2 regions of the Streptomyces griseoviridis genome follow, and region 1 is predicted to be linked to the other one. Evidence: riboswitches for the same ligand, from Rfam matches in the RefSeq annotation. Region 1 holds a riboswitch; the other holds the start of a gene.
The links. Region 1 has a riboswitch for glycine ahead of gcvT (glycine cleavage system aminomethyltransferase GcvT). Riboswitches for the same ligand answer to the same signal wherever they lie in the genome.
Positions count from the first base shown of each region.

Region 2: it holds a riboswitch for glycine, as region 1 does, so the genes downstream of both, gcvP (aminomethyl-transferring glycine dehydrogenase) here and gcvT (glycine cleavage system aminomethyltransferase GcvT) in region 1, are expected to answer to the same signal.

Region 1 covers NZ_CP029078.1:6,123,214-6,138,116, forward strand. The annotation lists gene gcvT (glycine cleavage system aminomethyltransferase GcvT) at 167-1,285, opposite strand; glycine riboswitch at 1,355-1,462, opposite strand; glycine riboswitch at 1,463-1,575, opposite strand; gene DDJ31_RS26610 (AAA family ATPase) at 1,749-2,453, shown strand; gene DDJ31_RS26615 (enhanced serine sensitivity protein SseB) at 2,494-3,285, shown strand; gene DDJ31_RS26620 (enhanced serine sensitivity protein SseB C-terminal domain-containing protein) at 3,379-4,179, shown strand; gene DDJ31_RS26625 (ABC transporter permease) at 4,471-5,478, shown strand; gene DDJ31_RS26630 (ABC transporter substrate-binding protein) at 5,549-7,342, shown strand; gene DDJ31_RS26635 (ABC transporter permease) at 7,453-8,451, shown strand; gene DDJ31_RS26640 (ABC transporter ATP-binding protein) at 8,448-9,545, shown strand; gene DDJ31_RS26645 (ABC transporter ATP-binding protein) at 9,569-10,891, shown strand; gene DDJ31_RS26650 (M1 family metallopeptidase) at 10,988-12,379, shown strand; gene DDJ31_RS26655 (trimeric intracellular cation channel family protein) at 12,476-13,132, shown strand; gene DDJ31_RS26660 (alpha/beta hydrolase) at 13,041-14,261, opposite strand; gene DDJ31_RS26665 (thioesterase family protein) at 14,510-14,903, shown strand, end outside.
Region 2 covers NZ_CP029078.1:1,618,671-1,633,573, reverse strand. The annotation lists rRNA gene DDJ31_RS06310 (23S ribosomal RNA) at 1-427, shown strand, start outside; rRNA gene rrf (5S ribosomal RNA) at 529-645, shown strand; gene DDJ31_RS06300 (CDP-alcohol phosphatidyltransferase family protein) at 758-1,369, shown strand; gene DDJ31_RS06295 (mannose-1-phosphate guanyltransferase) at 1,483-3,978, shown strand; gene DDJ31_RS06290 (DUF881 domain-containing protein) at 4,145-4,981, shown strand; gene DDJ31_RS06285 (small basic family protein) at 4,978-5,310, shown strand; gene DDJ31_RS06280 (DUF881 domain-containing protein) at 5,316-6,152, shown strand; gene DDJ31_RS06275 (FHA domain-containing protein) at 6,214-7,119, shown strand; gene ftsR (transcriptional regulator FtsR) at 7,163-7,900, shown strand; gene DDJ31_RS06265 (bifunctional nuclease family protein) at 7,986-8,459, shown strand; gene DDJ31_RS06260 (MerR family transcriptional regulator) at 8,722-9,366, shown strand; gene DDJ31_RS06255 (DNA polymerase IV) at 9,414-10,922, shown strand; gene DDJ31_RS06250 (PRC-barrel domain-containing protein) at 10,844-11,215, opposite strand; glycine riboswitch at 11,329-11,424, shown strand; gene gcvP (aminomethyl-transferring glycine dehydrogenase) at 11,602-14,487, shown strand; gene DDJ31_RS06240 (ABC transporter ATP-binding protein) at 14,539-14,903, opposite strand, start outside.

The DNA of each region.
Region 1 (14,903 bases):
CCTGTACGCGGTGATGTGGTGGTGAAGGGGGCGTGCCGGGAGCGGCACGGAGGAAGCGCTGAGGGGGCGGGCGGGCGCTTCCGGACGGCGGCTCCCGCGCGGGCGTGCCGTCGCCCCGGCGGCCGGGGCGGGCTCCGCCGGGACCGGACGGCTCCCGCCGGTCCCGTTACTTCTGGCGCTTGTAGAACGGCAGCGCCACGACCTCGTACGGCTCGTGGGTACCCCGGATGTCCACACCGACCCCCGGCGTGCCCGGCGTCGCGTGCGCCGCGTCGACGTACGCCATCGCGATCGGCTTGCCCAGCGTGGGGGAGGGGGTGCCGGAGGTGACCTCGCCGACCACCTCGCCGCCGGCGACGACCTGGTACCCGGCGCGCGGGACCCGGCGGCCCTCGGCGATCAGGCCGACCAGCACCCGGGGTGCCCGCGACGCGGCCCGGTCGGCGGCCTCGCGCAGCGCCTCGCGGCCCACGAAGTCGCCCTCCTTCTCGAACTTCACCACCCGGCCGAGCCCGGCGTCGAAGGGGGTGAGCGACGTCGACAGCTCGTGCCCGTACAGCGGCATGCCCGCCTCGAGGCGCAGCGTGTCCCGGCAGGACAGGCCGCAGGGGACCAGGCCGACGCCCTCGCCCGCCTTGGTCAGCGCCTGCCACAGCTCCACGGCGTGCTCGGGGCGCACGAACAGCTCGAAGCCGTCCTCGCCGGTGTAGCCGGTGCGGGCGATCAGCGCGGGGACGCCCGCGACGGTGCCGGGCAGTCCCGCGTAGTACTTCAGGCCGTCCAGGTCGGCGTCGGTGAGCGAGGCCAGGATGCCGGAGGACTCCGGGCCCTGGACGGCGAGCAGCGCGTAGGCGTCCCGGTCGTCGCGGACCTCGGCGTCGAACCCGGCGGCCCGGTCCGTCAGCGCGTCCAGCACGGTCTGCGCGTTGGAGGCGTTGGCCACGACCAGGTACTCGTGCTCGGCGAGCCGGTAGACGATCAGGTCGTCGAGGATGCCGCCGTCGGTCCGGCAGATCATGGTGTAGCGGGCGCGGCCGACGCCCACCGACGCGATGTTCCCGACCAGGGCGAAGTTCAGCAGGGCGGCGGCGTCGGGGCCGGTCACCGTGATCTCGCCCATGTGGGAGAGGTCGAAGAGGCCGGCCTTCGCGCGCACGGCCAGGTGCTCGTCGCGCTCGGAGCCGTAGCGCAGCGGCATGTCCCAGCCGGCGAAGTCGGTCATCGTGGCACCGAGCGAGCGGTGCAGGGCGTCCAGCGCGGTATGGCGGAGTTCGGTACTGCTCATCGGACGGTTGTCTCCCAGGGCGATGGGGACCCCGCGCGCGGAGCCGGGCACGGGGGGAGGAGAGGTCGTTCCTCCCCATCTGTCATCGGAACCTGAGAGGTTCGCCGTGAACACGTCGTGATCACGGCTTGCACCTTGGGTGGAGCCACCGGTCAGCGGCTCGCTTTTCAGATGTGCCTCGCCCGCGCGGTACGGGGCCTGAGAGATTCAAGGGAGGGACTTGCTCCTTCGGCGCCCCGGGCGACGCGCTTCCATCGAAGCGCCGCCGGGGACTCTCCCGCGCGGATTCAAGCGGCCGGTATGCAGTTGGCGGGCACATCATCGCACGCCGCGTCGCGGCACGGCAGGCCCCCTCTGTAACGGGGCTGTGGCACGACGATGACAGAAAAGCGAGACACCGCACATTACCTTCTCTTTACACTCTGAGGGGATGGGGAATCCGTAGGGGCCCCAGGGGAGGACGATCACGGTGAACAGGACCACGGCGTACGCCACGACGTCGGCCGTCGCGTTGCCCGAGCAGCCCGCGGGCCCGGCCCGCACGGCCTGCCGGGACCGCCGGGCACCGGTGGTCCGCGATCTGCGCGACCGCTCGGGCCGCAGCCCGCACGCCCTGCTCTTCGGCCCCCACGACCTGGTCGTCGTCACGGGACTGCCCGGCAGCGGCAAGTCCACGCTGATGCGCAGGGCGGTGCGCGGCCCGCGCGTCGACTCGCAGGACACCCGCGACACCTGGGACGGCCGGCTCGGCCACCGGCTGCCCTACGCGGTCTACCGCCCGCTGGTCAGGCTCGCCCACTACGCGGGCCTGGCGCGGGCCCTGCGCGGCGGCGACGGCGTCGTCGTGCACGACTGCGGCACCCAGTCCTGGGTGCGCGGCTGGCTGGCCCGCGCCGCCAGACGGCGCGGCGGCACCCTGCACCTGCTGCTGCTCGACGTCACCCCCGACACCGCCCTCGACGGCATGCGCGAGCGCGGCCGGGGCGTCTCCCGGTACGCGTTCCTGCGCCACCGGGGCGCCGCCGCCCGGCTGATCCGCGCCGTCGAGCGCGGCGATCTGCCCCCCGGGGTGGGTTCCGCGGTCCTGCTCGACCGGGACGCGGCGGACGTGCTGCGCGGGATCGGCTTCACCGGCAGGTCCCGACCGCCCGCCCACCGGTTAGCCTGAGCCACCCACCAGTGGTACTCAGCAGGCGGTCGGTACAGAGATGGACTTCCCGGCGGAACTTCCCGCGGACTTTCCCCAGCAGGCACACCCCCAGCCGCACGGCGGCTGGCCGGGCAACGAACTGGAGGAGGTGCTCTCCGCGTCGTTCGGCGTTCCCACGGCAGGCGGCCGGATCGTCGAGGTGCTGGCCCGCAGCTTCCTCTGGATCCCGCTGCCCAACGGCGGCGGCCCCGACAGCGTCCCCCTCGATCTGCCCACCCTGGAGATCGAGGGCCAGGCGTACGTCCCGGTCTTCAGCTCCGAGGAGCAGTTCCGGCACGTCGTCGGCTCGCACATGTCGTTCACCATCGCGCCGGCCGTCGAGTTCGCCCGCGGCCTGCCCCCGCAGGTCGGGGTCGCGGTGAACCCGGACGGCACGGTCGGCGTCCCGCTGCCGCCCGCCGCCGTCGCCGAGCTGTGCCGGGCCGGCCACTCCTCGCCCGCCGGACCCGCCACCGGCGGCCGGGTGCGCCTGTTCGAACCCGACTGGCAGCACGACCCGGTCGACTTCCTCAACGCGGCCGCCGCCGAGTTCGCGACGACCGGCGTGGTCCGCACCGCCCGCCGCTGCCTCGCCGAGGTCGAGACGGCCCCGCCGGTGATGTTCGTGGGCGTCGAACTCACCCACTGGGAGGGCGACATCCACGCCCTGCCCACCCAGGCCCTCGGCCGGGCGATGGGCCTGGCCGCGCCCCCCTGGCCGGTCAACCTGGTCCTGCTCGACGTCACCGACGACCCGGTCGCCGGCTGGCTCCGCGACCACGTACGGCCCTTCTACCAGAGGGCGTTCTGAGCCCGCGGCCGTCCCGCACGGGCGACCGCCGCGGGCCCCTGGGCGCTTAAGCTGGTTCCATACTCCGGGCAACCTCCAGAAGGGGCGGTACAGGTGAGCGCCAGCGGCACCGCGGCGGCCGGACAGGTCGAGCACATGCTGCGCCAGGTGACCCCAGGGCGCTACGACGCCTACGAGGCCCTGCTGCGCGCCCTGGCGATGCCCTCCTCCGGCCAGATCTGGATGCTCCTGTGGCACGGTCAGGCCGGCTCCCCCGACGCCCAGTACGGGAACATGGAGGTCGAGGGGCACGGCTACGCGCCCTGCGTGACCTCCGCCCAGGAGCTGTCCGCCAGTGGCTGGAACCGCTCCTACGAAGTGGTCGACGGGCTCGACGTGGCGCGCACGCTCTACCCCGACCACTTCGGCCTCTGGCTCAACCCGCACGCGCCGGGCGGCGGCCTCGGCATCCCCTGGCTCGATCTGCGCCGTATCGCCACCGGCCTCGAGCGCCAGCCCGCCGGGCCGCTGCGGCTCTCCGAACCCGGCATCGAGGTGCCGCAGTTCTACGCCCTGCTCGCGCAGAACGCCCACCGCACCCCGGCCGTGCGCTCGTTGCGCCGCGCCTGGGTGCAGCCGGCCCTCGGGGCGCCGTATCTGGCCATCGGGCTCGACGTCTACGACACCTCGCCGCCGGCCGTCGACTCGGTGCGGGCGATGATGCAGCAGTCGATCGGCGCGGTCCCTGACGGGCTGCCGGTGTCGACGGTCGCGATGACCGACGAGAACGATCCGGTGGCGATGTGGATGCGGGCGAGCGCGCGTCCGTTCTACGACCGCGAGGCGCACGCCGCTCCCGGCGGCCACGCGCCGTCGGCCGGCTACGGCTACCCACCGGCGCACGGCGGTTACTGAGACGGTGCGAGCGGTTCTGCGCGCGTAGATGCAGCCGGAAGATCGACAAATGTCCGGTATTTAGGAATTCAGACCTGTCCGGCCCCCGTTACCCGCCGTCCGGATAACGGAACCCCCCTAACCGCATCACGTTTACGCATCCATTCACCGTCAACCCTGGCAGCAGATCGCCAAAGCGTTGAAGACTCCCGCACCAGGGGCCTTGTGCCTCGTGAGTACGACGGACTGAATCACGCCGCTACAGCGGCAAGTGCGGGCCGGCTACCGCCGGTTGAGAGGGGTCCCTGCCAGATGACGGCACCATTGCACGAGCCGACCGCGGAAGCGGCCCCGAGCGCGGCCGAGGAAGCGGCGGTCGCCACCACCGGGGTGACGGCCGTACAGGGGCGTTCCCTGGGGCGGATCGCCTGGGAGCGGCTCAAGCGGGACAAGCTCGCCCTCACCGGCGGCGTCGTCGTCCTCGTGCTCATCCTGCTGGCGCTGCTGGCCCCGGTGATCACGCACCTGGTCGGCCAGGACCCGGACGCCTACAACGAGAGCCTGATCGACCCCCTGTTCGGCACCCCGAAGGGTTCCCTGGGCGGCATCAGCGGCGACCACCTGCTCGGCGTCGAGCCGGTCAACGGCCGCGACATCTTCGCCCGCGTCCTCTACGGCGCCCGCGTCTCGCTCCTGGTCGGCTTCCTGTCCGCCATGGTCGCGGTGTTCCTCGGCACGATCCTCGGCATCCTCGCCGGATTCTTCGGCGGCTGGGTCGACTCGGTCATCAGCCGCGTGATGGACGGCCTGCTGGCCTTCCCGCAGCTGCTGTTCACGATCGCCCTGGTCTCCGTCATGCCGAACGCGATGCTGGGCCTCACCGGCTCGAACGTGCGCGTCTTCGTGATGATCCTGGTCATCGGGTTCTTCGGCTGGCCCTACATCGGGCGCGTGGTGCGCGGCCAGACCATCTCGATGCGCGAGCGCGAGTACGTCGAGGCCGCCCGCTCGCTGGGCGCCGGACGCCTGTACATCCTGTTCAAGGAGCTGCTGCCGAACCTCGTCGCCCCCATCGTCGTGTACACGACGATGATGATCCCGACGAACATCCTCACCGAGGCCGCGCTCAGCTTCCTCGGCGTGGGGGTCAAGCCGCCCACGTCCTCCTGGGGACAGATGCTCTCCAGCGCGATCGACTACTACGAGTCCGACCCCATGTACATGGTGGTCCCGGGTGTGGCGATCTTCATCACCGTCCTTGCCTTCAACCTCTTCGGCGACGGCGTGCGGGACGCGCTCGACCCGAAGGCGTCCCGCTGAAATCGCCGCACTCCAAGCGTCCCGTGGCTCCAACACGGGGTCTCTCATCTAATCCGGAGGATCCGAGATCGTGACTACCCAACGCACCCCAGGGCGGCGCAAGCAGGCGTTTGCCGCCGCTGCCGCGGTCGCCGCGCTGCTGACCACGGCGGCGTGCGGCGGCGGCGATGACGACAACGGCGGTTCGAAGAACGGCGCGGCCGGCTTCGACGCCGCCAACAACAAGGTCGCCCAGGCCTCCGAGGCCAAGAAGGGCGGCACGCTGAAGTTCGGTGGCGCCCAGGACGCCGACTCGTGGGACACCACGCGCGGCTACTACGGCTTCATGTGGAACTTCGCGCGCTACTACTCGCGCCAGCTCGTCACGAACAAGACCGAGGCCGGCAAGCCCGGCGCGGAGATCACCCCGGACCTCGCCTCGGGTCTCGCCAAGGTCACCGACGACGGCAAGACCTACACGTACACGCTGCGCGACGGTGTGACGTGGGAGGACGGCAAGCCGATCACGTCCAAGGACGTCAAGTACGGCATCGAGCGCGTCTGGGCCCAGGACGTCCTGTCCGGCGGCCCGACGTACCTGAAGGACTTCCTCGACCCCAAGGGCGAGTACAAGGGTCCCTACAAGGACACGTCCAAGGACAAGCTCGGTCTGAAGGCGATCGACACGCCCGACGACAAGACGATCGTCTTCCACCTGCCCGAGGCCAACTCGGACTTCGAGGAGGTGCTCGCCCTGGTCTCGGCCTCCCCGGTCCGCCAGGACAAGGACACCAAGTCGAAGTACAGCCTGCACCCGTTCTCCTCCGGTCCGTACAAGTTCGAGGCGTACAGCCCCGGCAAGAACCTGACCCTGGTGCGCAACCCGGAGTGGAAGCAGGCGTCGGACCCGGTCCGCAAGGCCTACCCGGACAAGATCACCGTCCAGTTCTTCTCGGACGCCAACCAGCTCGACCAGCGCCTGCTCAACGGTGACCTGGACCTGGACATCAACCAGACCGGCATGTCGCCGCAGGGCCGCACCACCGCCCTGAAGGAGCACAAGGCCAACCTGGACAACCCGGTCTCCGGCTACGTCCGTTACGCCGTCTTCCCGCAGAGCGTGAAGCCGTTCGACAACATCGAGTGCCGCAAGGCCGTCATCTACGGCGCCGACCACGTCTCGCTGCAGACCGCGCGCGGCGGCCCGGTCGCCGGTGGCGACATCGGCACCAACATGCTCCCGCCGTCCGTCCCGGGCGCCGAGGGCCAGAAGTACGACCCGTACGAGATCGCCGGTGCCAACAAGACCGGTAACGCCGACGAGGCCAAGAAGGCCCTGAAGGCGTGCGGCAAGCCGAACGGCTTCTCCACCACGATCGCGGTGCGCAACAACAAGCCGGTCGAGGTCGCCACGGCGCAGTCGCTCCAGGCGTCGCTGAAGAAGGTCGGCATCAACGCCCAGATCGACCAGTACGACGGTTCGCAGACGGCCGGCATCATCGGCTCCCCGTCGAACGTCAAGAAGAAGAACTACGGCATCATCATCATGGGCTGGGGCCCGGACTTCCCGTCCGTCCAGGGCTACGGTCTGCCCCTGTGGGACAGCAAGTACATCCTCGACAGCGGTAACAACAACTACGCGCTGATCAAGGACAAGGCGATCGACGGTCTCTTCGACACCTACGTCAAGACCCTCGACGACGCCGGCAAGACCAAGATCTCGACCGAGATCAACCACAAGGTCATGGAGGGCGCGTACTACCTGCCCTTCACCTTCGAGAAGTTCATCAACTGGCGCTCGGACAACCTGGCGAACGTGTACACGTCGAACGGCTACAGCGGCATGTACGACTTCGTCAACCTCGGTCTGAAGTCCGCGAAGTAATCCCGGCACACCCGCCGTACGGCACGAAAGGCAGGTGAAGGCCGGCGCGGCGGATCCGCGGGCCACCGGAAGACCTCCGGTGGCCCGCGGTCCGCAGCGGGCCGTTAGCTGTGCTCGCTTACCTCATCAGGCGGTTGTTCGCCGCCGCAGTGATGCTCGTGGTCATCGTCATGGTGGTCTTCGGCATCTTCTTCCTCGTCCCGAAGTGGGCGGGCGTCGACATCGCCGCGAGCTTCGTGGGCAAGCAGGCCGACCCTGCCGCCGTCGAGGCGGTCCGGGAGAAGCTCGGACTGAGTGACCCGATCTACCACCAGGTCTGGGAGTTCTTCAAGGGCATCTTCGTCGGACGCACCTACTCGGGCGGCGGCGACGTCACCGAGTGTGCCGCGCCCTGCTTCGGCTACTCCTTCCGCAGCGAGCAGGCCGTCTGGCCGGTGCTCACCGACCGCTTCCCGGTGACCCTGGGTCTCGCGCTCGGTGCCGCCGTGCTGTGGCTGGTCCTCGGCCTCGCGGCGGGTGTGCTCTCCGCGCTCAAGCGCGGCACCTTCTGGGACCGCGGCGCCATGGTCGTCGCCCTGGCGGGTGTCTCCCTCCCCATCTACTTCACCGGTCTGCTCAGCCTCGCGATCTTCGCGTTCGGGCTGCACTGGCTGGACGCCCAATACGTGCCCCTCGACCAGAGCTTCGGCGGCTACCTCGGCGGCATGATCCTGCCCTGGATCACCCTCGCGTTCCTGTACGCGGCGATGTACGCCCGGATCACCCGCGCCACCATGCTGGAGATCCTCGGCGAGGACTACATCCGCACCGCGCGCGCGAAGGGGCTCAAGGAGCAGGTCGTCATCGGCAAGCACGCCATGCGCTCCACGATGACGCCCATCCTGACCATGCTCGGCATGGACCTCGGCGCCCTCATCGGCGGCGCCATCCTGACGGAGTCGACGTTCAACCTGCCCGGCCTCGGCCGCGCGGTCCTCGACGCCATCAAGACCCAGGACCTGCCGATCATCCTGGGCGTCACCCTCATCACTTCTCTCGCGGTGCTGCTCGCCAACCTCGTGGTCGACATCCTGTACGCCGTGATCGACCCCCGAGTGAGGCTCACATGAGCGACCTGAGCAAGAGCGGCGCGGCCGTGGGCGAGCCCACCGGGGCCTCGCCCGCGCCGACGGCCTTCCTCGAGGTGCGCGACCTCAAGGTGCACTTCCCGACCGACGACGGCCTCGTGAAGTCCGTCGACGGACTCAGCTTCCAGCTGGAGAAGGGCAAGACCCTCGGCATCGTGGGCGAGTCGGGTTCCGGCAAGTCGGTGACCTCGCTCGGCATCATGGGCCTGCACACCGCCGGCCAGTACGGCAAGCGCAAGGCCCAGCTGTCCGGCGAGATCTGGCTGGACGGCACCGAGCTGCTGTCGGCCGACCCGGACCACGTGCGCAAGCTGCGCGGCCGCGAGATGTCCATGATCTTCCAGGACCCGCTGTCCGCGCTGCACCCGTACTACACGATCGGCCACCAGATCGTGGAGGCCTACCGGGTCCACCACGACGTCGACAAGAAGACCGCCAAGCGGCGCGCGGTCGAGATGCTCGACCGGGTCGGCATCCCGCAGCCCGACAAGCGGGTGGACAACTACCCGCACGAGTTCTCCGGCGGCATGCGCCAGCGCGCGATGATCGCCATGTCGCTGGTCAACAACCCCGAGCTGCTGATCGCGGACGAGCCGACGACCGCCCTGGACGTGACCGTCCAGGCGCAGATCCTGGACCTGATCAGGGACCTGCAGAAGGAGTTCGGCTCCGCGGTCATCGTCATCACCCACGACCTGGGCGTCGTCGCCGAACTCGCCGACGACATCCTGGTGATGTACGGCGGACGGTGCATCGAGCGCGGCCCCGCCGAGAAGGTGTTCTACGAGCCGAGGCACCCCTACACCTGGGGTCTGCTCGGCTCGATGCCGCGGCTCGACCGCGAACAGCAGGAGCGCCTGATCCCGGTGAAGGGCTCGCCGCCCTCGCTGATCAACGTTCCGTCGGGCTGCGCGTTCAACCCGCGCTGCCCCTACGCCGACATCCCGAAGGACAACGTCACCCGCACGGTCCGCCCCGAGCTGACCGAGGTCGACACCCGGCACTGGGCCGCCTGCCACATGACGCAGGAGCAGCGGGAGCGTATCTGGACCGAAGAGATTGCGCCGAAGCTGTGAGCGAGAAATCCAAGGACACGGCAGTGACCATTCCCGCCCAGGGTGACGGCGCGAGGACGGCCGACGACCCCGAGATCCTGCTGAAGGTGACCGGGCTCCAGAAGCACTTCCCGATCAAGAAGGGCCTGCTCCAGCGGCAGGTCGGGGCGGTGCACGCGGTCGACGGCATCGACTTCGAGGTCCGCGCGGGCGAGACGCTCGGCGTCGTGGGCGAGTCCGGCTGCGGCAAGTCGACGATGGGCCGGCTGATCACCCGGCTGCTCGAACCGACCGGCGGCACGGTCGAGTTCCAGGGCAAGGACATCACGCACCTCGGCATGGGCGGCATGCGCCCGCTGCGCCGCGACGTGCAGATGATCTTCCAGGACCCGTACTCGTCGCTGAACCCGCGCCACACCATCGGCACCATCGTGGGCGCCCCCTTCAAGCTGCAGAACGTCACCCCCGAGGGCGGTCTGAAGAAGGAGGTCCAGCGGCTGCTGTCGGTGGTCGGCCTCAACCCCGAGCACTACAACCGCTACCCGCACGAGTTCTCCGGCGGCCAGCGCCAGCGCATCGGCATCGCCCGCGCGCTCGCGCTCAACCCGAAGCTGGTCGTGGCGGACGAGCCGGTCTCCGCGCTCGACGTGTCGATCCAGGCGCAGGTCGTCAACCTGCTGGACGACCTCCAGCAGGAGCTGGGCCTGACGTACGTGATCATCGCGCACGACCTCTCGGTGGTCAGGCACGTCTCGGACCGGATCGCGGTGATGTACCTCGGCAAGATCGTGGAGCTGGCCGACCGCGAGTCGCTGTACAAGGCGCCGATGCACCCGTACACCAAGGCGCTGATGTCGGCGGTGCCGATCCCCGACCCGCGCCGCAAGGACGCCAAGAGCGAGCGCATCCTGCTCCGCGGCGACGTGCCCTCGCCGATCTCGCCGCCCAGCGGCTGCCGCTTCCACACCCGGTGCTGGAAGGCGACGGAGATCTGCAAGACGACCGAGCCGCCGCTGCTTGAGCTGCGTCCCGGTCAGCGGGTGGCCTGCCACCACCCGGAGAACTTCGAGGACCAGGCCCCGCAGGACACTGTGCTGCTGACGGTGGCGAAGGAGGCGGCCGAGCTGGTCGCCGACGAGGTGCTCGCGGAGTCGGCGGAGACGTCGGCGGCGGTCGCGGCCGAGGTCTCGGGCGCGACGACGGCTGAGACGACGGCGACGACGGCCGGGACGACGACGACGACGGACGCCTCAGGCGCGGAGGCCGGCACCGCGTCGACCGCGCCCGCGTCCACCGGCACCCCGGCGCCCGGCACCCCGGCGACCGGCACCGAGCCGGCCGCGGGTCAGGAGCCGACCGACAAGTAGCGCATGATGGCTTGGCAAAGTCATGTACATGTCTGAACGGGAGAGTTCAGAGTCGTCCGTGCCCGCATGATCGGTCACGCTCGAAAGGGACGACTCATGGAACTCTCCCGTTCGGCACGTCGGGGAGCCGTCGCGGTCGCGGCGGCTTCCTTCTTCGCCATCGCGGCCGCCCCGGCCCCCGCCCCCGGCGCCCCCGGCATCGGCGACCCCTACTTCCCCGAGCTGGGCAACGGCGGCTTCGACGCCCGCCACTACGCCCTCGACATCGCCTACGACCCGGACACCGACCGCCTCGACGGCCGCACCACGCTCACCGCCCGCGCCACCCGGAACCTCTCCTCCTTCGACCTCGACCTCCAGAAGCTCGACGTCACCGGCGTCCAGGTCGACGGCAGACGGGCCGCGTTCACCCGGCAGGGCGACGAACTGCGCGTCACCCCGCGCGCCTTCCTGCGCGAGGGCCGCGACTTCGACGTCACCGTCACCTACGGCGGGACACCCGAACCGCTGAACGGCCCCATCGTCTTCGGCTCCGACTACGGCTGGATGAAGACCCCCGACGGCGTCTTCGTCGCCTGCGAGCCCAACGCGGCCTCCACCTGGTTCCCGTCCAGCGACCACCCCTCCGACAAGGCCACCTACGACATCCGCATCAAGGCGCCCCGCGGCCTGACCGGAGTCTCCAACGGGCGGCTGGTGTCCACGCGCGACAAGGGCGGCTCCACGTACACCCACTGGCGCGAGTCGCGGCCCATGGCCAGCTACCTCGCCACCGCCACCATCGGGAAGTTCGACGTCAGGACCGGCCGGACACCCGGCGGCACCCCGATCTACGTGGCGATCGACCCGGTCCTCGCCGACAGCAACAGCGTCGACGTGTACGCCGTGACCGCCGCCGCCACCGACTACTGGTCGACGCTGTTCGGGCCCTACCCCTTCGAGGAGACCGGCGCGATCGTCGACGACATGCCGGAGGCCGGCTTCTCCCTCGAAGTGCAGTCGAAACCGGCCTACTCGGCGGTGCGCAGCGAGACGACGATCGTCCACGAACTGGCCCACCAGTGGTTCGGCGACTCCGTGTCGGTGGCCCACTGGAAGGACATCTGGCTCAACGAGGGCTTCGCCACCTACGCGCAGTGGCTGTGGGGCGAGCACCAGGGCACCCGCACCGCGCACGACGCGTTCCTGGCCGGCTACGGCTCCCGCCCCGCGGACAGCGCCTTCTGGCAGACCCTCCCCGGCGACCCCCAGCGCGACACCATGTTCGCCTCCGCCGTCTACCAGCGCGGCGCGATGACCCTCCAGATGCTGCGCGAACGCATCGGCGACAGGGCCTTCTTCGCGCTGCTGCCCGCCTGGACGAAGCTGCACCGCTACGGCAACGCGGACACCGCCGACTTCGTGCGGCTGGCCGAGAAGGTCTCAGGACAGCGGCTGGACGACCTCTTCGACACCTGGCTGTTCACGGCGGGCAAGCCCGCCCTGTAGCCCCTCGGCTACGAAAGTCGGGAAAGCCGGGCCGACGGGCCGCCGGGATTCCCGCCCCCGAACGGTCCGTTCCGGTTCCCGGGTGAGAATACGGGGGTGCTCCCGCAACTCTTCAATCCCTCCGTCCAGCACACCCTCGACCTCGTCGGGATCTTCGTGTTCGCCATCTCCGGCGCGCTGCTGGCGGTCCGCAAGAACTTCGACGTGTTCGGCATCGCCGTCCTCGCCGAGGTCACCGCGCTGGGCGGGGGACTCTTCCGCGACCTGGTCATCGGGGCCGTGCCGCCGGCCGCCTTCACCGACCTCGGCTACTTCCTCACCCCGCTGCTCGCCGCCCTCCTGGTCTTCTTCCTGCACCCCCATGTGGAGCGCATCCAGGCCGGGGTGAACGTCTTCGACGCGGCGGGCCTCGGCCTGTTCTGCGTCGCCGGGACGACGAAGGCGTACGAGTACGGGCTCAGCCTCACCTCGTCCGCGGTCCTCGGCCTGGCCACCGCCGTCGGCGGGGGTGTGCTGCGGGACGTGCTCGCCAACGAGGTGCCGTCGCTGCTGCGCTGGGACCGCGACCTCTACGCGGTCCCGGCGATCGTCGGCGCCACCATGGCCGTCCTGTGCATCCGTTACGACGTGCTCACCCCGCTCACCGGCGGCTTCGCGGCCGTCACCGCCTTCGCCCTGCGCCTGCTCGCGATGCGGTACCACTGGCGAGCGCCGCGTGCGTGGAACCGCCGCTCGACGGTGCGCGAGGAGTAGCGCCGCCGGCCGCCCGGCGCCCGCCCATCTGCTGGGTGAGCCACTGGAACGACGGCACCACCTGCGGCCGCCACAGCGCCATGGTGTGCCCGCCTGCGCTCTTCGGGACGTACACCACGTGCACGGTCGTCGGCGCCTTCGCGCTCTGCGCCAGGGCCACGGCGGCCTCGTAGCCGTCGTGCGGCTGGCCGGAGAGGTAGAGCGCGATGCGGGGCGGCGCGGCGGCCCCGCGCAGCAGCAGGTAGGGGTTGTTGGCCGCGCGCAGCGCGGGCGTCTGGGCGGCGAGCGAGGCGCGTTCGCCGATCGGGTCGTTGTAGCCGGACATGCTGACGGCGGCCAGATAGCGGTCCGGGTGCGCGATCGCCAGCTTGGTGGCGCAGTGGCCGCCCGCCGAGTACCCGGACACCGCCCACCCCCTGGGCGCGGGCTCGGCGCGGAAGGTGTCGAGGACCATGCGCGGCACGTCGACGCTGAGCCAGCTGTCGGCGTCGACCGTGCCGGGGATGTTGGCGCAGCCGGTGTCCACGCCTGCCAGCAGGTTGGTGCGCGGCGCGACCAGGATGAACGGCGTGATCCGGCCGTCGCGCATCAGCGGGGCGAGCTGCCGGGTGGCGTCCATCGACCCGAACCACGCCTTCGCCGAGCCGGGGTAGCCGGGCAGCAGCTCCACGACGGGGAACGCGTGGTGCCGGTAGGCCGGTTCGTCGTACTGGGGCGGCAGCCAGACGTAGACCTCGGCGTCGACCCCGGAGACGCGGCCCTTCAGCTGGGTGACGCGGACACCGGCCATGCCTGGACCGGTCGCGGGGGTGAAGGTCTGGCGCACCTTGGGCAGCCGTTCCAGCGCTATCCCGCCGGTGCCGTCGGCGCCCAGATCGGCGGCCCGCCGCACGTGGTCGCCGGTGCCGAGCAGGTCGGCCCAGTTGTCGTAGAGGCTGTTGGCGTTGTTGACCAGGACGAAGACCAGGGCGACCGCGGTGCCCTGGGCGAACAGCAGCATCAGTGTCCGGGCCGCGGCTCGCAGGGTCCTGGGGCCGCGCAGGCGGGACCAGAGGCCGAGGGGGAGGGCGAGTGCGATCGCGAACAGCACGATCAGCAGGTAGAGGAACGGAGTCCCGGTGAGGCTCATGTCCCGGTAGAGGGGGACGCGGAGGGCCCGGTTTCGGGCGGGTGGGGACACTTACCAAGAAATTGCCGGTCCCTCACCGAGGTCGAACCCCGCGCGGCGCACGGGCCCTGGGGGTCCCGCAGGTCCCGGGGGCCGCACGGGGCTCGGGGCCGCCCGGGTCTCAGGGGCGCGCGGCTCCCGGCCTGACAGGGCACGGGCCGCACGGGTGAAAGCTACCGCTTAGTAATGCCTTGTTGTACGGTTCGGGCATGTCAGACGCAGCTTCCGCGCCCGCCGTCCGGGCCGCGATCGGCGACAGCGAGTTCGACCGGGACACCGCCCTCGTCCCGCGCGGGCCCGGTGTCCACGACATCGACCTCTCGGCCGGCTGGACCATCATGAACGCCGTCAACGGCGGCTACCTCCTCGCCGTCATCGGCCGCGCCCTCGGACAGACGCTGCCGCACGCCGACCCGTTCACGATCTCCGCGCACTACCTCACCGCGTCCCGCCCGGGGCCGGCCGTCGTGCGCACCGAGACCGTCCGCACCGGCCGCACCCTCTCCACCGGCCAGGCCTCCCTCGTCCAGTACGACGACGACGGCACCGAGGTCGAGCGCATCCGCGTCCTCGCCTCCTACGGCGACCTCGACGCCCTCCCCG
Region 2 (14,903 bases), 4.5 Mb from region 1:
CCATATCGACGGGATGGTTTGGCACCTCGATGTCGGCTCGTCGCATCCTGGGGCTGGAGTCGGTCCCAAGGGTTGGGCTGTTCGCCCATTAAAGCGGTACGCGAGCTGGGTTTAGAACGTCGTGAGACAGTTCGGTCCCTATCCGCTGTGCGCGTAGGAGTCTTGAGAAGGGCTGTCCCTAGTACGAGAGGACCGGGACGGACGAACCTCTGGTGTGCCAGTTGTCCTGCCAAGGGCATGGCTGGTTGGCTACGTTCGGGAGGGATAACCGCTGAAAGCATCTAAGCGGGAAGCCTGCTTCGAGATGAGGACTCCCACCCACTTGATGGGTTAAGGCTCCCAGTAGACGACTGGGTTGATAGGCCGGATCTGGAAGCACGGTAACGTGTGGAGGTGACCGGTACTAATAGGCCGAGGGCTTGTCCTCAGTTGCTCGCGTCCACTGTGTTGGTTCTGAAACCACGAACAGCCCCACACCTGAACCCTTTGCTGGGTTGGTTGTGGTGTGGCTGGATAGTTTCATAGTGTTTCGGTGGTTATAGCGTGAGGGAAACGCCCGGTTACATTCCGAACCCGGAAGCTAAGCCTTTCAGCGCCGATGGTACTGCAGGGGGGACCCTGTGGGAGAGTAGGACGCCGCCGAACTTCTTTTACAGCTCTGGCTCTTGGGCATACCGCCCAAGAGCCAGAGCTTTTTTGCGTTGAGGTAGGGTCAGGGGGAATCGTAGGCAATTTTCCCTCATCAGGAGGCCCCCGGGTGGAGGTCCAGGAGACCCGCGTCCAGACGGACCGGGTCCTCACCATCCCCAACATCCTCAGCATGGCTCGGCTGCTCGGCGTGCCGCTGTTCCTGTGGCTGATTCTGAGGCCCGAGTTCGGGGGCCCCAAGAGCGACGGCTGGGCGCTGCTGGTACTCGCCCTCAGCGGGATCAGCGACTATCTGGACGGCAAGCTGGCACGACGCTGGAACCAGATCAGCAGCCTCGGCCGGCTCCTCGACCCCGCGGCCGACCGGCTCTACATTCTCTCCACCCTGCTCGGACTCACCTGGCGCGAGATCCTGCCGATTTGGTTGACGGCTCTACTGTTGGCGCGTGAGTTGGTTCTCCTGGTGATGGTGGGCATCCTCAGGCGCCACGGCTATCCGCCGCCCCAGGTGAACTTCCTCGGGAAGGCCGCCACCTTCAACCTCATGTACGCCTTCCCACTGCTCCTGCTCAGTGACGGAAGTAGCTGGATCTCGTCACTCGCTGCTATTTTCGGATGGGCGTTCGCAGGATGGGGTACAACTCTGTATTGGTGGGCAGGAGTGCTGTACGTAGTACAAGTCCGCCGACTGATCCGCGCGGACGCCCAGGCTGCCGGTTGAACCCGCTGATCGGGGGCGGCCCAAGTCCGATGGCTCCCGAAGGAAAACTGCGGGACAATCAGGACGGGTGAAGTCGGCAGGACCGTCGTCTCTTCGAGGAGGACGCTTCCGACATGAAGGCCGTCGTGATGGCCGGAGGCGAAGGCACACGCCTTCGCCCCATGACCTCAAGCATGCCCAAGCCGCTCCTGCCGGTCGTCAACCGGCCGATCATGGAGCACGTGCTTCGGCTGCTGAAAAGGCATGGGCTGAACGAAACCGTCGTCACCGTGCAGTTCCTGGCCTCTCTGGTCAAGAACTACTTCGGTGACGGTGAAGAGCTCGGAATGGAGCTCACCTATGCCAATGAGGAGAAGCCACTCGGAACCGCGGGCAGCGTCAAGAACGCCGAAGAGGCGTTGCGGGACGACGCATTCCTCGTCATCTCCGGTGATGCCCTGACCGACTTCGACCTCACCGAGCTGATCAACTTCCACAAGGAAAAGGGCGCGCTCGTCACCGTCTGTCTGACGCGGGTACCGAACCCACTGGAGTTCGGCATCACCATCGTCGACGAAGAGGGCAAGGTCGAGCGTTTCCTGGAGAAGCCGACCTGGGGGCAGGTCTTCTCCGACACCGTGAACACCGGCATCTACGTCATGGAGCCCGAGGTCTTCGACTACGTCGAGGCCGACGTGTCCGTCGACTGGTCGGGTGACGTCTTCCCGCAGCTGATGAAGGAAGGCAAGCCCATCTACGGCTATATCGCCGAGGGCTACTGGGAAGACGTCGGCACCCACGAGAGCTACGTGAAGGCCCAGGCGGACGTTCTGGAGGGCAAGGTCGACGTCGAACTCGACGGATTCGAGATCTCGCCGGGCGTCTGGGTCGCCGAGGGCGCCGAGGTGCACCCCGACGCCGAACTGCGCGGGCCCCTCTACATCGGCGACTACGCCAAGGTCGAGGCCGGCGCCGAGATCCGCGAGCACACCGTCGTCGGCTCCAACGTCGTCGTCAAGAGCGGCGCTTTTCTGCACCGGGCCGTCGTGCACGACAACGTGTACGTCGGAGAGCACAGCAATCTGCGCGGCTGCGTCATCGGAAAGAACACCGACATCATGCGGGCCGCGCGGATCGAGGACGGCGCTGTCATCGGCGACGAATGCCTCATCGGCGAAGAGTCGATCGTGCAGGGGAACGTACGGGTCTACCCGTTCAAGACCATCGAGGCCGGTGCCTTCGTCAACACCTCGGTCATCTGGGAATCCAGAGGCCAGGCGCACCTCTTCGGAGCCCGCGGGGTGTCCGGCATCCTGAACGTCGAGATCACACCGGAACTGGCCGTACGGCTGGCCGGCGCGTACGCGACGACCCTGAAGAAGGGCTCGACCGTCACCACGGCCCGCGACCACTCCCGCGGTGCCCGCGCGCTCAAGCGGGCGGTGATCTCCGCGTTGCAGGCCAGCGCCATCGACGTCCGCGACCTGGAGAACGTACCGCTGCCCGTGGCGCGGCAGCAGACCGCGCGCGGCAGCGCAGGCGGCATCATGATCCGGACCACGCCCGGGGTGCCGGACTCCGTGGACATCATGTTCTTCGACGGCCAGGGCGCCGACCTGTCCCAGGGCAGTCAGCGCAAGCTGGACCGGGTGTTCGCACGGCAGGAGTACCGGCGCGCGTTCCCCGGTGAGATCGGCGACCTGCACTTCCCGGCCAGTGTCTTCGACTCGTACACCGGTTCGCTGCTGCGGAACGTCGACACCACCGGGATCACCGAGGCCGGGCTGAAAGTCGTCGTCGACGCCTCCAACGGAAGCGCCGGCCTCGTCCTGCCCAGCCTGCTCGGCAAGCTCGGCGTCGACTCGCTGACCGTCAACCCCGGTCTCGACGAGTCCCGGCCGACCGAGACGAGCGACGTGCGAAGGGCCGGTCTGGTGCGGCTCGGCGAGATCGTGGCGTCCTCGCGGGCCGCGTTCGGCGTGCGGTTCGACCCGGTCGGCGAGCGGCTCTCGCTGGTCGACGAGAAGGGCCGGATCATCGAGGACGACCGCGCGCTCCTCGTGATGCTCGACCTGGTGGCCGCCGAGCGGCGCAGCGGGCGGGTGGCGCTGCCGGTGACCACGACCAGGATCGCCGAGCAGGTGGCCGCGTACCACGGCACCCAGGTCGAGTGGACGACCACGTCGCCCGACGACCTGACCAGGGTCGGCCGTGACGACTCGACGATCTTCGGCGGTGACGGCCGGGGCGGGTTCATCGTCCCCGAGTTCAGCAGCGTCTTCGACGGCACGGCCGCCTTCGTCCGGCTCATCGGGCTGGTGGCGCGGACGCAGCTCACGCTCAGCCAGATCGACGCCCGGATCCCGCGGGCGCACGTCCTCAAGAGCGATCTGGCGACCCCGTGGGCCGTCAAGGGGCTCGTGATGCGGCGGGTAGTCGAGGCGGCCGGAGACCGCTTCGTGGACACCACGGACGGTGTCCGTGTGGTGGAGACCGACGGGCGGTGGGTGATGGTCCTGCCCGACCCCGCCGAAGCGGTCACCCATCTGTGGGCGGAAGGCCCGGACGACGCGTCCGCGCAGGCCCTGATCGAGGAGTGGTCGGCGGTCGTGGACAGCGCGGGGCGCTGAACCCACCCCACGCGCGCGTGCCGGACAAGCGTCCCCAAGGGGGCCTGTCCGGCACGCCGGTAGGGCCATTCGGAGGTACTGGTCGCGGCGTGCGACGATGTGCGGCATGCCGCAGCAGCCCCCCGTTCGGAGGACACCCACGCGACCCTCGCGACCGGACGCGTCCATGTCGCTGCTCACCAACGTCATGGACCACAGCCTCGACGACGGGTACGCCGAGGCCGCCTCCCGGAAGCGGGCCGCGGGCGACGCGGGCCTGCCCAAGACGCTGCGCGCCAAGCTCGGCCTGGCCGGCGGTCTCGTGCTGGCCGCCCTGGTGGTCACCGTGGGCGCCGCACAGGCGCGCGTGGCGGCCCCGGTGGTCGCCAAGGAGCGCGAGGAACTGATCGACCGGATCGACCGCGAGACGGAGACCGCCGACAAGCTCGAAGGCTCCGTCGACAAGCTGCGCGCCGAGGTGAGCGCCCGCCAGCGGGAAGCCCTGCGGATGAGCGGCGGCAGCGGCCAGGCCGACCTGGTGGCCGTCCTGTCGGGCGCCGCCGCCGTCCACGGCCCCGGTGTGAAGCTCGTCGTGAGCGACGCCAAGGAAGCCGGCGGCGGTGGCGGCGGCAACCCCCGGGAGACTGCCGGGTTCTCCGACACCGGCCGGGTCCGCGACCGCGACATGCAGCGCGTCGTCAACGGACTGTGGGCGTCGGGCGCCGAGGCGATCTCCATCAACGGGCAGCGCCTGACGGCCCTTTCGGCGATCAGGGCCGCGGGAGACGCGATACTGGTCGACAACAAGCCGCTCGTTCCGCCGTACACGGTGCTCGCCGTGGGCAACGGCAAGGAACTGAGCGGCACCTTTCAGGACAGCGCTGACGGGCTCTATCTGCACGCCCTTCAGGAGACCTACGGCATTCGGACCGCCATCTCCGTGGAGAGCGACCTCCGGCTGCCCGCGGCACCGAGTGTGATCGTACGTACAGCACAGCCGAAAACCGAGAAGGGCACATCGTGATCGCCGTACTGGGCCTCATTGTGGGAGTGGTGGCCGGCCTCTTGGTCCGGCCGGAGGTGCCGGCGGTCGTCGAGCCCTATCTGCCGATCGCCGTGGTGGCGGCGCTCGACGCCGTCTTCGGAGGTCTGCGGGCCATGCTCGACGGCATCTTCGACGACAAGGTCTTCGTGGTCTCGTTCCTGTCGAACGTCGTGGTCGCCGCCCTGATCGTGTTCCTGGGCGACAAGTTGGGCGTGGGCGCGCAGCTGTCGACCGGTGTCGTGGTCGTCCTCGGCATCCGCATCTTCTCCAACGCCGCGGCGATCCGCCGGCACGTCTTCCGGGCGTGACGACGATGAGCAACCATCACGGGGAGCCGCAGCACCGGCTGCGCAAGGAGCTGCCCGCCGAGGTGCCGACCGCCTCGGCGCCCCAGGCGCCCGGGGACACGCCCGAGCCCGAACCCGGGCTGACCGGCCGTCAGCGGCTGGCGAAGGGGCTGTGGCCGCCGCGGGTGACACGGGCCCAACTCATCGTCGCGCTGCTGCTGTTCGGGCTCGGTTTCGGCCTCGCCGTGCAGGTCGCGTCGAACAGCGACAGCGACAGCGCGCTGCGCGGCGCGCGTCAGGAAGATCTTGTGCGCATTCTCGATGAACTGGATGACCGGACTCAGCGTCTAGAGGACGAGAAGCAGGGACTGGAGAAGCAGCGGGACGAGCTGGAGAACAGCTCCGACCAGGCCGAGGAGGCCCGCAGGCAGACGGTCGAGAAGGAGAGGCAACTCGGCATTCTGGCGGGCACCGTGGCCGCTCAGGGTCCCGGCATCACGATGACCATCGAGGACACGAAGGGGACGGTCGAGTCGGACATGCTGCTCGACGCGATCCAGGAGCTGCGCGCCGCGGGCGCGGAGGCGATCCAGGTGAACGACGTACGCGTGGTGGCCCGTACCTACCTCACCGAGTCGGGCAAGACGGTGAGCGTCGACGGGAACAAGATCACCGCGCCCTATCGTTTCAAGGTCATCGGCAAGCCGGCGGACCTCGAACCGGCGCTCAACATCCCTGGAGGCGTGGTGCAGACTCTGGAGAAGGAGCAGGCCACCGTGGTCGTCGAGCGGTCGGACAAGATCGTCGTGGACGCCTTGCGAGCGGCGGAGCAGCCTGACTACGCTCGGTCGTCCTCGCAGTGAACCGGGGGTGCATGGAGGTCGTCCGGCAGGGGCATGAGGTTGCGGGGGGTCGGCGCACCGATTGGCAGGTGCGTGGTGGAAACTGTCTGGTGGATACGGACGTTGTGAGAATGTCCGGGTCGGCCGGTGTATGCAGTCAGGGTTCGTCCTGCCCCACGGGCGGGTCTGTTTCGGTCAAGGGGAATCGCCCGTGAAGTTGTTTGCGAAGTTGTTCGGCAAGAGCTCGCGAGAGAGCAACGCCAACGCGACGGCCCACCATCGCGTCCAGCCCGACGCGGAGGGCGGCCGTCCGCTGTTCCGGGATCAGGTCGGCGGTCAGGCCGGTGACATTCCCGGTGGTCAGGGCGGGGCGTCGGTTGACCCTGGCCAGTCGGGCGACATAGGTTTCGGGCAACCGTCAACCTCGAGTACGGGTGGAGGGTTTTCCCCTATGTCGGCCCTGGTGTGTACGAGGTGCGGTAACCGCAACGCGGAGAACAGCCGCTTCTGCTCCAACTGCGGCGCGCCGCTGCGACCGGGCGCGACGCCCGAGCGGCCGTCCGAGACGACGTCCACGATCTCCATCTCCGGTCTCGAGGCGTACGACGCCGAGGTGACCGGGCAGACGCAGCTCCCGGCGCTCTCTCCCGAGGCGCAGGCCGCCGTGGACGCGCTGCCGCTCGGCTCCGCGCTCCTGGTGGTGCGGCGCGGTCCGAACTCGGGCAGCCGCTTCCTGCTCGACGGTGATCTGACGACCGCGGGACGCCACCCGCAGAGCGACATCTTCCTGGACGACGTGACGGTCTCGCGCCGGCACGTGGAGTTCCGGCGGGCCGCGGACGCCTCGTTCACGGTGGCCGATGTCGGCAGCCTGAACGGCACCTACGTCAACCGGGAGCGGATCGACGAGGTCGCGCTGGCCAACGGCGACGAGGTGCAGATCGGCAAGTACCGGCTGGTCTTCTACGCGAGCCAGCCGGGTTACTGACCCTTCCTCCGGACGGTGTCCGGGGGAACCTGAGGGAAGGTCCATGCTGCGAACACCGAGCGGCGGTGCCGGACACGGCACCGCCGCCACGGACAGTGGGCTGATGAGCATCGGCGCCGTCCTGAACACGCTGCGCGACGAGTTCCCCGAAGTCACCATCTCCAAGATCCGGTTCCTGGAGTCCGAGGGGCTCATCGAGCCGCAGCGGACCCCCTCGGGGTACCGCAAGTTCAGCCCCGCCGACGTGGAGCGCCTCGGCCAGGTGCTGCGGATGCAGCGGGACCACTATCTGCCGCTCAAGGTGATCCGTGAGCATCTGGACGCCATCGCGCGCGGTGAGGCCGCGCCGCTGCCGGTCGTCGGGCGGCAGCGGGACGGCGAGGCGGCCCTCGAGGTCGCCGAGGGGCCCACGGCGGCCAGGATCGCCAGGGGCGAGCTGCTGGCGGCCGCGGGCATCGAGGACCGGGAACTCTCCGAGTGGGAGTCGTACGGCCTGGTGACGCCGCTGGCGGACGGGGTGTACGACGCCGAGGCGGTCACCGTGGCGGCCCTGGTGGTGGAGCTGGGCCGGTTCGGGATCGAGCCGCGCCATCTGCGGGCCATGAAGGCCGCCGCGGACCGTGAGGCCGGTCTGGTGGACCAGGTGGTGGCCCCGCTGAAGCGCCACCGCAACCCGCAGACCCGGGCGCACGCCGAGGCCCGTACGAAGGAGCTGGCGGCGCTCACCGTGCGGCTGCACGGTGCCTTGGTGCAGACCGCGCTGGGTGTGCGTCTGCCCTGAGCGGGGCGGGCTCCCGAGGGCCGGATAGTCCCCCGGTTCCCGGCCCGACTACCCAAACATCCCGGGCACGTCCTAGGGTTGCTGTGTGAACGAGCTCGATGTCGTAGGTGTCCGGGTCGAAATGCCCTCCAACCAACCGATCGTGCTCCTGCGCGAAGTGGGAGGCGACCGCTACCTCCCCATCTGGATCGGGCCGGGGGAGGCGACGGCGATCGCCTTCGCTCAGCAGGGCATGGCCCCCGCGCGGCCGCTGACCCACGACCTGTTCAAGGACGTGCTGGAGGCCGTCGGCCAGGAGCTGACCGAAGTGCGCATCACGGACCTGCGGGAGGGCGTCTTCTACGCGGAGCTGGTCTTCGCCAGCGGGGTCGAGGTCAGTGCGCGTCCCTCCGACGCCATAGCGCTCGCCCTGCGCACCGGAACGCCGATCTACGGCAGTGACGGGGTGCTGGACGACGCGGGCATCGCGATCCCGGACGAGCAGGAGGACGAGGTCGAGAAGTTCCGCGAGTTCCTCGACCAGATCTCGCCGGAGGACTTCGGCACCAGCAACCAGTGAGCGTCGCCGGCCCGCCAGGACCAGAAGGGTCCTGGCGGGCCGGTTCTCGCTGTCCGAGCGGCGCGACGGGCGGCAATTGCCCCGGGCGAGTGAGTGCGTCCTGCGGCCCGTTCCGAGCGCATTCGGCTAGCCTTTCCCCGCGGTTGGGTACGGGAAACCACTCCTTGGGTGATTATCACTCGGCGTGCCGAGTGTGGCGATCGTTGACGCACCCCGGGTGACTGCCTACCGTCGAGAAGGCAGGTCAAGGACGGAGGTCGGCGTGAGAAGCAGCGGCGACGGCACGGCTGGGGGCGCCCCCGGACGCAGTCCGGGGCAGAGCGGTCCGTACCCGCTTCACACCAGCACGGCCGACCACGCCCCGAGGCGACCGGCGGCCGTGCCCAGCGGCGGAGGGGCGGCGCCCATGGCGTCCGAGGAGATCGGCTACCGCGGCCCGACGGCCTGCGCGGCGGCCGGCATCACCTATCGGCAACTGGACTACTGGGCCCGCACCGGGCTCGTCGAGCCGAGCGTGCGGCCCGCCTACGGGTCGGGCACGCAGCGGCTCTACAGCTTCCGGGACGTCGTGGTCCTGAAGATCGTCAAGCGGTTCCTCGACACGGGCGTCTCCCTCCAGAACATCCGGGCCGCGGTCGCCCATCTCCGGGAGCGCGGCTTCAGCGACCTGGAGCGCATGACGCTCATGAGCGACGGCGCCACCGTCTACGAGTGCACGTCGCCCGACGAGGTGCACGAGCTGCTCCAAGGCGGGCAGGGGATCTTCGGGATCGCCGTCGGCGTGGTGTGGCGGGACGTCGAGAACGCCCTCTCGCAGCTGCACGGCGAGCGGATCGACACCGGCGAGACACTGGTCGGGCCGAACCCGGCCGACGAGCTGGCGCGGCGGCGCAACAAGGCCGTCTGAGCCGTCGCGGCGGGGCGTTGTCAGTGGTGTAGGGCAGCATCGGAGTCGTGAGAAAAGCGCCCACGATCCTGCATCTCGACATGGATGCCTTCTACGCCTCGGCGGAGCAGGCGTCCAAGCCGAGTCTGCGCGGGAAGGCCGTGGTGGTGGGCGGGCTCGGGCCGCGCGGGGTGGTGGCCACCGCCTCCTACGAGGCACGGGTCTTCGGGGTCAGATCGGCGATGCCGATGGCGCAGGCGCGGCGGCTCGCGCCGAACGCCGCCTACCTGGTGCCGCGCTTCGCCCTGTACAAGTCGGTCAGCGAGCAGGTGATGGGGCTCCTGCACGCTCTGTCGCCCCTTGTGGAGCCGCTCAGCCTGGACGAGGCGTTCGTGGACCTGGAGGCCGCGGGAGCCGCCTGGGACCGCGATTCCGCGCGTCGGGTGGGGGAGCGGCTGCGGACCGAGATACGGGCCGTCACCGGGCTCACCGGGTCCGTGGGGCTCGCCGCGTCCAAGATGCTCGCGAAGATCGCCTCGGAGGAGGCCAAGCCCGACGGTCTGGTGATGGTCGAGCCGGGCACCGAGCGGGCCCTGCTCGGTCCGATGCCGGTGCGGACGCTGCCGGGCGTCGGGCCCGCCACCGGGGACCATCTGCGGCGGGCCGGCATCACCACCGTCGACGAGCTGGCCGAGGCCGGTGAGGACGAGCTGGTGCGGCTGCTGGGCAAGGCGCACGGGCACGGTCTGTACGCGATGGCGCTGGCGCTCGACGACCGGCCCGTGGTCGCCGAGCGGGAGGCGAAGTCGGTGTCGGTCGAGGACACCTACGACGTGGACATCCATGACCGGGTCCGGGTGGGCACCGAGGTGCGGCGCCTCGCCGACCGATGTGTGGGGCGGCTGCGCGCGGCCGGTGTCTCGGGGCGGACCATCGTGCTCAAGGTGCGCCGCTACGACTTCTCCACGCTGACCCGCTCGGAGACACTGCGCGGGCCCACCGACGACCCCGGTGTGGTGCGGGAGGCCGCGGCCCGGCTGCTGGAGGCGGTGGACACCACGGGCGGGGTGCGGCTGCTGGGGGTCGGGGTCACCGGGCTCGCCGACTACACGCAGGAGGACCTGTTCGCGCAGGCCGCGGGGGAGCGGGCGGAGCTGGAGGCGGAGGAGGTGGCCGAGACGCCCCTGGCGCGGGAGGAGCCGGCGCAGGAGCGGCGCTGGCCCTCCGGGCACGATGTGCGGCACGCGGTGTTCGGGCACGGATGGGTGCAGGGGAGCGGGCTCGGGCGGGTCACGGTGCGGTTCGAGACGCCGGACTCGGAGCCGGGGCGGGTGCGGACGTTCCGTACGGACGATCCTGAGCTGGAGCCGGCCGAGCCGCTGCCGCTGGTGCGGGTGGTGCCGTCGTCGGATCCGCCGGCGCCGTCAGGGCCGTCAGGGCCGCCGGGCCCGCTGACGGCGTCCGCGCACCGGGGTCGCGGCGCGGTCGACGGGGAGGCTCAGGTCTCCTCCGAGCCGGCGATCTTCCCGAAGTCGCGGTCGGGGAAGGAGGGCGGGGCCGCGCCGTCGAGTCCGTAGTGGTGGTAGAGCTGGAGTTCCTGTTCGGGGGAGAGGTGGCGTCCGACGCCGAAGTCGGGGGCGTCCTTGATCAGGGACCGGTCGAAGGGGATGTGCAGGGTGCCCTCGACCAGTCTGCTGGGCTCCAGGGGCACGAAGGCGTCCCGGGAGAACAGGCCGGTCCTTATGGCCGCCCACTCCGGCACGCCGGTCGCGTCGTCGAGGTAGATCTCGTCGATGGTGCCGATCTTGGTGCCGTTGCGGTCGAACGCCTTGCGGCCGATCAGGTTGCGCGGATCGATGTCGGTCTGCACGGGCCCTCCTCGTGGTCGCAACTCATCCGTAAGCACTACAAAAGAGTACATTCCGCATGGCGGCCACTCGAAAGCCGGTCGTTGAAGGTCGCTGGTAGGCTGACAGCGGCTGCTGACCCCGTGCGGGAGAGTCCTCCAGACACCATCGGAGGCGCCGAAGGAGCAAATCCTCCCCGGAATCTCTCAGGCCCACGTACCGCACGGACGAGGTCACTCTGGAAAGCAGAGCGGGTGCCCGACGGCCTCCGCTCTCACCGACGGTGAAAGCCGGCAGCCCACGGGCCCGCCGGTGAAGCTCTCAGGTCGTGATGACAGAGGGGGAGGCCGTCGGGGTATCCGCGCCGTGGTGCCCCTCGAAGGTCGCGTCAGACCAGGAGGCCTCCGCAATGATCGCCCACCGCACCCCGCTCGCCGAGCTCGAACAGGGCATCCCCTTCGAACAGCGTCACATAGGGCCCGACCACGAGGCGCGGGCCAAGATGCTCGCGCAGGTCGGCTACGGCTCGCTGGACGAGCTGACGGCCGCCGCGGTGCCCGACGTGATCAAGAACGCCGACGCCCTCGAACTGCCGGGCGCCCGCACCGAGGCCGAGGTCCTCGCCGAGCTGCGGTCGCTCGCCGACCGCAACCAGGTGCTCGGCTCCATGATCGGGCTCGGCTACTACGGCACCTTCACCCCGCCGGTCATCCTGCGCAACGTCATGGAGAACCCGGCCTGGTACACGGCGTACACGCCCTACCAGCCGGAGATCTCGCAGGGCCGCCTCGAGGCGCTCCTCAACTTCCAGACCATGGTCGCGGACCTCACCGGGCTGCCCACCTCCGGCGCCTCGCTGCTCGACGAGGGCACGGCCGCCGCCGAGGCGCTGGCCCTCTCCCGGCGCATGGGCAGGAACAAGAAGGGCCTCTTCCTGGTCGACGCGGACACCCTGCCGCAGACCATCGCCGTGATCAGGACCCGGGCCGAGCCGACCGGCGTGGAGGTCGTCGTCGCCGACCTCGGCGAGGGCATCCCGGCCGACCTCGCGGACCGGGAGATCAACGGCGTCCTCGTCCAGTACCCGGGCGCCTCCGGAGCCGTCCGCGACCTCGAGCCGCTGATCGAGCAGGCGCACGGCCTCGGCGCCCTCGTCACCGTCGCCGCCGACCTGCTCGCGCTGACGCTGCTGAAGTCCCCCGGCGAACTGGGCGCGGACATCGCCGTCGGCACCACCCAGCGGTTCGGCGTGCCGATGGGCTTCGGCGGGCCGCACGCCGGCTACATGGCCGTCCACGAGAAGTTCGCCCGCAGCCTGCCGGGGCGGCTCGTGGGGGTCTCCGTGGACGCCGACGGGCACCGGGCGTACCGGCTCGCCCTGCAGACCCGCGAGCAGCACATCCGGCGTGAGAAGGCCACCAGCAACATCTGCACCGCGCAGGTCCTGCTCGCCGTCATGGCCGGCATGTACGCCGTCTACCACGGGCCCGACGGGCTCCGGGGCATCGCCCGCCGCACCCACCGGTACGCGGCGGTCCTCGCGGCCGGGCTGCGCGACGGCGGCGTCGAGGTCGTGCACGGCGCGTTCTTCGACACGCTGACCGTGCGGGTGCCGGGGAAGGCCGCCGAAGCTGTGGCCGCCGCGCGGCAGAACGGCGTGAACCTCCGGCTCGTCGACGCCGACCACGTCTCCATCGCCTGCGACGAGACCACCACGCGGGCCCGTCTCGGCGCCGTGTGGGCCGCGTTCGGGGTCCAGGGCGACGTCGAGGCGCTGGACGCCGTCGCCGAGGACGCCGTGCCGGGCGGACTGCTGCGCGGCGACGACATCCTCACCCACCCCGTCTTCCACCAGTACCGCTCCGAGACGGCGATGCTGCGCTACCTGCGCCGGCTCGCCGACCGGGACTACGCGCTGGACCGCGGCATGATCCCGCTGGGCTCCTGCACCATGAAGCTCAACGCGACCACCGAGATGGAGCCGGTCACCTGGCCCGAGTTCGGGCAGCTGCACCCCTTCGCGCCCGCCGAGCAGGCGCAGGGCTACCTCACCCTCATCCGGGAGCTCGAGGAGCGGCTCGCCGAGGTCACCGGGTACGACAAGGTCTCCCTCCAGCCGAACGCCGGCTCCCAGGGCGAGCTGGCCGGACTGCTGGCCGTGCGCGGCTACCACCGGGCCAACGGCGACGAGCAGCGCACCGTCTGCCTGATCCCGTCCTCCGCGCACGGCACCAACGCCGCCAGCGCGGTGATGGCCGGCATGAAGGTCGTAGTCGTGAAGACCGCCGAGGACGGCGAGATCGACGTCGAGGACCTGCGCGCGAAGATCCAACGGCACCGCGACGAGCTGTCCGTGCTGATGATCACCTACCCGTCGACGCACGGGGTGTTCGAGGAGCACGTCGCCGACATCTGCGCCCAGGTGCACGAGGCGGGCGGCCAGGTGTACGTCGACGGCGCCAACCTCAACGCGCTGGTCGGCCTCGCCAAGCCCGGTCACTTCGGCGGTGACGTCTCGCACCTCAACCTGCACAAGACGTTCTGCATCCCGCACGGCGGCGGCGGTCCCGGCGTCGGCCCGGTCGGTGTCCGCGCGCACCTCGCGCCGTACCTGCCCAACCACCCGTTGCAGCCCGCCGCGGGGCCCGAGACCGGTGTGGGCCCGATCTCGGCGGCGCCCTGGGGCTCCGCGGGCATCCTGCCGATCTCCTGGTCGTACGTGCGGCTCATGGGCGGCGAGGGGCTCAAGCGCGCCACCCAGGTCGCCGTGCTCTCCGCGAACTACATCGCCAAGCGCCTCGAACCGCACTACCCCGTGCTCTACACCGGCCCCGGCGGGCTGGTCGCGCACGAGTGCATCATCGATCTGCGTCCGCTGACCAAGGCGACCGGCGTGAGCGTCGACGACGTCGCCAAGCGGCTGATCGACTACGGCTTCCACGCGCCGACGATGTCGTTCCCGGTGGCGGGCACGCTGATGATCGAGCCGACCGAGTCCGAGGACCTCACCGAGCTGGACCGTTTCTGCGACACGATGATCGCGATCCGCGCGGAGATCGAGAAGGTCGGCGCGGGCGACTGGCCCGCCGAGGACAACCCGCTGCGCAACGCCCCGCACACCGCGGCCGCGCTCGGCGGCGACTGGGACCACGCCTACACGCGCGAGGAGGCCGTCTTCCCGGCCGGGGTGTCGGCCGCCGACAAGTACTGGCCGCCGGTGCGCCGGATCGACCAGGCCTTCGGTGACCGGAACCTGGTCTGCTCGTGCCCGCCGCTGGACGCGTACGAGGACTGAGGAACGGGAAGGCAGGGGCCCGGCCGGCTCGGCGGGGCCCCTGCCGTCGCGCTACGCCGGGTAGGCGTGGGTCTGGGACGCCTTGACCGCGGCCCAGACCGTGGCGCCCGGACGCAGGTCGAGTTCGGCCGCGGCGACCGTCGTCAGGTCGGCGGCCAGCGGGAGTTCGCCCGTCAGGTCCGCGCGGATCAGATCGCCGTGGGTCTCCAGGCCCGCCACCTCGCAGCGCCACAGGTTGCGGGCGCTCACCCCGACGGGACGCTCCCGGAGCAGGGTCACCGCGCTCGGCGGGAACGCCACGAAGACGTCTCCCGGAAGCAGTTCGGTGACGGTGACGGTCGGGCCGGTGGCGAGCCGCACGGTGTGGCCCTCGGCGCGGCCCCGGTAGAGGTTCAGGCCGACCAGCTGGGCGATGT